2 linked regions of the Phyllobacterium zundukense genome follow. The main gene of each other region encodes a partner of the protein of the gene in region 2 in a complex. Links are inferred from orthologs where the notes say so. Each region holds a gene or a part of one and is shown on either strand. Other genes may lie near its edges.

Region 1 (2,882 bases), 250 kb from region 2 along the record:
CAGACTCAAAAGCTGACAAGTCATCCGCGATCCGCTGGCTATCTCCATTGGCTGCGATTGTTTGTGTTCTTGGTCTTGCCTCGCTCGTCACCTACACCAGCCATCAAGGCTTCCGAAGGCCCATACCTGAACCGCCAAAGCCGCAGATTGCGGAGGCCGCACCGGCCACTATCCCGCCACTGGTCCCAGCACATGACACTCAAAGCCAGCCAGGCAATATCGTCACGGCGCCTGAAGGCGGCCCCAAGGTAATCGTCGTTGGCGATCCTGCACGCCGCGCCCAGGATCCGCGCAGTGCCCATATCCCCGAACCCGATATGCTGGAGCAAAGCCCGCAGGGGCCATTGCCCATAGTCGCGCCCGATGGCCGTCGCCCGCTCGATATCTATGCCCGGCCATGGTCAGGCGCGCGCGGTGCTCGCGTCGCCATTGTCATCGGGGGGTTAGGTCTGTCGCAAACCGGGTCCCAACAGGCGATCCGGACGCTGCCTCCCGAAGTGACACTGGCCTTCTCGCCGGAAGGCAACAGCCTCCTCCGCTGGATGCAGGCAGCGCGTCAGGATGGCCATGAAGTCCTGATTCAGATCCCGCTCGAACCCTACGACTATCCGCGGGTCAACCCGGGACGCAACACGCTGACCGTGGGTGCGTCTCCCGCGGCGACTTTGGAAAACCTGCACCGAACAATGGGCCGTATCACCAACTATACAGGTGTCATGAACTATATGGGCGCGCGCTTCACTGCTGAACCAGATGCGATGACCCCTGTTATTCAAGATATTGCCAAGCGTGGTCTGCTCTACCTGGACGACGGCACATCGGCGCGCAGCAAAGCCGAAGGCATTGCCGCGCAACAGGGCGCACCTTTCGCAGCAGCCGACCTGTTGATTGACGCTTCGCAGGATCGCGGCACGATTCTGAAGAAGCTTGATGAACTGGAGCGCATTGCCCGTGCCAAGGGTACTGCCATCGCCACTGGCTCCGCCTTCGACGTGACAGTGGAGGCGGTCACATCATGGGCCAATGAGGCTAAGGCGCGCGGTATAGAGATCGTTCCTGTCTCCGCCCTTGTCCGCGATCCGCAAAAAGGTTAGCAACCGGTGGCCCGGAGTATTTTGCATGAGCAAGAACAAGAAACCTGTCGATCCCGTATCCCTGCCCTACCGGCCCTGCGTCGGCATCATGGTACTAAACCGGCAAGGTCTGGTCTGGGCCGGGCACCGCATAGTCACGGCCAATGACGAAATGGATGGTGCAACGCAGCTGTGGCAAATGCCGCAAGGCGGCATCGATCAAGGAGAGAACCCCGAGCCGGCAGCGTTGCGCGAACTTTATGAAGAGACAGGGATGAAATCCGTATCTCTCCTCACCGAAGCACCTAATTGGATTAACTACGATTTGCCACCTCATCTTGTTGGCGTTGCTCTGAAAGGCAAATATCGCGGCCAGACGCAAAAGTGGTTCGCCTATCGCTTCGAGGGCAATGAAACCGAAATTGCGATCAACCCGCCTCCCGGCGGTCACACGGCCGAATTCGACGAATGGGCGTGGAAACCCATGGCACAATTGCCCGACCTCATCGTTCCCTTCAAGCGCAAGGTCTATGAAGAAGTGGTCGCAGCGTTCAGGCATTTAGTGGACTAAATTTTATCTCGTGCCACCTGCCAGATCTCACCGATTAACGCATGTTCTCGATATTCATTGTATGCCCAATCAACGCCTCGAGCATTGTGTCCCAGTCGTCCGGATGCAGTTCATGACCGCCTCCTTCAATTTCGACCAGCTTCGACGCTGGCACGATCTTGATGAATTCGCGGCCATGTTCGACGGGAAAGATGGGATCAGACGCGCCGTGGATAACAAGAAGCGGTGCTTGAAGGCGAGGGAGTTGACCCTTCCATTGATCTCCGCTGGAAATCACGAAGTGGTTGGTTGCACTTTCAAATCTCCGCGCCCGGTCGTAATCCGTTTCGATGAAGTCTCGCGCATGTTGCTCGTCAAATGGATGTCTCGTACTGGAAATAGCGCGGACATCAGCAAGCATGAACTCGATGACCTGCGTTCGATCCGACCAATCCAGATCGGCGTAACTGGCGGAATGCTCTGTGTAGGCGGCAGTCATTCCAGGTAGGTGAGCGGTATCAACGCCGACAGGCGAAGTGCTTATCAGTGTCAGTGTTCGCGATCGTTCCGGATATTTCAATGCTACAAGTTGTGCGATCATGCCTCCCATCGACATACCAACAATATGCGCCGACGAAATGCCGTAGCCGTCGAGCACACGAACTGCATCGTCGGCCATGTCGTCGAAGCTGTATTCAGGTTTGCCAACCGGATAGTTTGTCGAAAGCCCCGTATCACGATTGTCATAGCGAATGACATAACAGCCTTGTTTTGCGAGCCGCTGGCAAAACTCTTTCGGCCACCACAGCATCGAGGCCATGGCGCCCATGATCAGCAGGATTGCTGGATCATCCGAATTGCCGAATGCCTCGCTCGCCAGCTCGACGTCATCTGTCTTGACTACTCTTGTCTGCATACCGTCACCTTGAAACAGCCTTCTCTACACTCGCTCGCTAAATGTCACTGAGGCAAGCGGTCCAAATCATCGTAGAGCGCTTGACCGTGTTTATAAAGTTTCTCGAAGAATATCTGCATCGGCGCGTACGTTTCGGACCAACGCGGGTCCGGTATTATTTCATCAACGTAGGAAACATAAGCGTCCACGGACGCTTCCCAGTTGGCAAAGCGCCCGGTCGCGGTGGCAGCCATGATGGCGCAGCCGATAATGCTACATTCAGCTTCAGCGGGCACAAGAATCGGTATGTTGTAGACGCTGGCCTTGATCCTCATCCAGAGCTTCGTCTTCGCGCCGCCGCCGG
Region 2 (2,870 bases):
AAGGCTTGCCGCGCGTGCCTTGACGATCTGGCGGTTAACCTGCGGCATGCGCGCAGCGGGCGTTCCTTCACGCGGGCTGAACGGAAAAACGTGCAGATGCGTCAAGCCACATTCCTCGACGATCCGGATGGAATTCTCGAACATCTCGTCCGTCTCGGTCGGAAAACCGGCGATAATATCCGCACCGAAAACGACATCCGGGCGAATCTTGCGGACATTCTCGCAAAACTCGATTGAATCTTCGCGCAGATGGCGGCGCTTCATGCGCTTCAGGATCATGTTGTCGCCGGACTGCAACGATAGATGCAGATGTGGCATCATACGTTTCTCGGTCGCGAGCGCTTCCATCAAATCCTCGTCGGCCTCGATCAGAATCGATGGAGGAAAGACGCAGCCGCTGCAAGTCCGGTACTTCCCTGAGTACAGTCTTAATTAGCTTGCCCAGCCGCAAGTTTCCCGGAAGATCCGGTCCATAGCTGGTCATGTCGACGCCAGTCAGCACCACTTCGTTATAACCGTTGCCGACCAGGCGCTTTACCTGCTCGACGACGCCGCCCATCGGCACCGAGCGCGAGTTACCCCGGCCGTACGGAATGATGCAGAAGGTGCAGCGGTGATCGCAGCCATTCTGCACCTGAACAAAAGCACGGGCGCGACCCTCGATGGCGTCGACCATGTGCGAGGCGGTCTCGCGCACCTCCATGATGTCGTTGACACGCACTTTTTCAAACTGGTTGACACCGAAATCCGGCAGCATGCGATAGGAGTTGGATTTCAGCTTCTCCTCGTTACCGAGAACGAGATCGACTTCATCCATGGCAGCAAATTCATCCGCGCCCGTTTGCGCGGCGCAACCGGTAACGATAATGCGCGCTTGCGGATTGTCTCTGCGTGCCTTGCGGATGGCTTGCCGGGCCTGGCGCACAGCTTCGCTGGTAACGGCGCAGGTATTGAAAATGATCGCGCCATCTTCCAGCGCGCCCAGACCCGCCGCATCGGCTTCGCGCTTCATCACCTCCGACTCGTATGTATTGAGCCGGCAACCGAATGTGACGACGTCGACAGCCATCACGCCGCTCCCTGCGAGGATTTGGCATCGTCGCGGTGCCACGCTCCGGTCGCGGGGTCCAGAGATCCTGAAAACTCCCATTCCGCGGGCCCGATCATGATCACGTGATCGTTTTCAAGCCATTCGATCACCAGCGGTCCGCCCGGAACAGTGACCGTTACAGTTCTTTCGGTGCGGCCGGTACGCGCGGCGGAAACACCAGCGGCGCAGGCAGCAGAACCGCAAGCCTTGGTCAAACCGGCGCCGCGTTCCCACGTACGCAGGGTAATGGCATTGCGGCTTGTCACGTGCGCAATGGAGATGTTGGCGCGTTCCGGGAAGATCGGATGGTTTTCTAGGAGAGGCCCGAAGCGCTCCAGATCGTAGGTCCACACATCCTGGTCAACCCAGAAGATCGCATGCGGATTGCCCATGCTGGCGACCGATGGCGAATGCAGGACCGGTGCATCGATCGGCCCAATTTGCAATTCGATCCTGCGTGTGTCGTGAAACGGTTCCGCGAGGGGAATGTCCTGCCAATCGAAGCGCGGCTTGCCCATGTCTACGGAGATCTGCCCGTCTGGATGTTCGCGGGCGGTCAGGATTCCGGCGATAGTCTCGAAAGTGAACTCACGCTTGCCGGTTTCGGAACTCAGCGCCTGCACCACGCAGCGCATGCCATTGCCACAGGCCTGCGCCTCGCTGCCGTCGGAATTGATGATCTCGATATAGGCTTCCGTGCCGCCAGTTTTCGGTGCGTGAATTGCCATGATCTGGTCGAACTTGGTCGCCGGATCCCGGTCGAGCGCGATAGCCGCGTCAGCCGTAATCCGGTCCGCACGCCCGCGCATATCGGCAACGATGATTTCGTTACCAAGCCCGTTCATCTTCGCAAATTGCGCGTATGCCGCCATGCCTTCGCTAGCCTATAATTGTCATCATCTGTCGATAGAGGGCTTATATGGCGGAAAAGGGGAAGAAATGCCAGTGCCAGCGCGCACCAATGCTGCGCGGCATCGATACTGGCGTTGTGGTCTGCCAGCGTTCAGTGCGGCTCGTGCGCATCGGCGACGCCGCGCAACCAGTAGCCGGCTGCCTTGACCCACTCGGCATTGAAGCCGCGTTGGTCAACGAGATGATTGCGTACAGCCTTTGAAATGCTGCTTTCGGCGGCGATGAAGGCGTAGCAGTCCCCCTCGGGCAGATCGAGCTGCTCGATTCTGCGCAACAATAAATTGTTGTTACCGGCTTCCGCGCCATTGCGATGTACCCAGATGATCTCTGCTTGGGCTTGGGTATCAAGCAGCTGTTCTTCTTCTCTGCTGGCGACCTCGATTATCGCGATAGCCCGCGCCGAGGATGGCAGTTCCTCCAGGCGGCGGCTAATGGCTGGCAAGGCCGTTTCGTCGCCGGCAAGCAAGTACCAATCGAAAGCGTCAGGGATGACTAGCGAGCCGCGGGGTCCACCAATCACGATCTTTTGGCCGCCTTTCGCCTGCGCAGCCCAGCTTGAGGCGGGGCCATCCCCATGCAGGACAAAATCTACCTCCAGCGTATTGGAGGCCGCGTCATAGGCGCGCGGCGTGTAATCCCGCATTTCCGGGCGCGGGCTATCTGCCGGAAAAGCGAGGCCATCTGACCCCAGCACCGGCATAACGGGTTCGCTTCCTGCGGGCGGAAAGAAAATCTTGATATGATCCGCATAGCCCGGGCTGCTGAAACCCGCGAGCTGATCGCCTGCAAGGGTTACACGCAACATCAATGGAGTGATGTGTTTGACGGCATGCACGTCGAGGAGGCGGAGCCGGGCTTCATGGCGGAT

Evidence for each region. Proteins that work in one complex are often made in the same cells at the same time.
Region 1: the proteins of dapF (region 2) and N8E88_RS19325 are in contact, whole or in part, in a solved structure (PDB 5YGU), measured with the Escherichia coli proteins. The link is inferred for Phyllobacterium zundukense from one-to-one orthologs.

The regions. Positions count from the first base shown.
Region 1 is NZ_CP104973.1:1,416,723-1,419,604, reverse strand. The notes cover bases 30-2,881. They hold N8E88_RS19325 (RNA pyrophosphohydrolase), read left to right. Parts: upstream 30-1,119; coding sequence 1,120-1,644; downstream 1,645-2,881. Other genes in these bases: N8E88_RS19315 (xylulokinase), read right to left, coding at 2,584-2,881; N8E88_RS19320 (alpha/beta fold hydrolase), read right to left, coding at 1,679-2,539; N8E88_RS19330 (divergent polysaccharide deacetylase family protein), read left to right, coding at 30-1,094. In the rest of the region: more of N8E88_RS19330, read left to right, coding at 1-29; more of N8E88_RS19315, read right to left, coding at 2,882-2,882. UniProt on the Escherichia coli protein: Master regulator of 5'-end-dependent mRNA decay.
Region 2 is NZ_CP104973.1:1,164,551-1,167,420, forward strand. What follows is about bases 16-2,855. They hold dapF (diaminopimelate epimerase), read right to left. Parts: upstream 1,963-2,855; coding sequence 1,069-1,962; downstream 16-1,068. Other genes in these bases: N8E88_RS18075 (siderophore-interacting protein), read right to left, coding at 2,094-2,855. In the rest of the region: more of N8E88_RS18075, read right to left, coding at 2,856-2,870. UniProt on the Escherichia coli protein: Involved in the succinylase branch of the L-lysine biosynthesis and in the biosynthesis of the pentapeptide incorporated in the peptidoglycan moiety. Catalyzes the stereoinversion of LL-2,6-diaminopimelate (L,L-DAP) to meso-diaminopimelate (meso-DAP).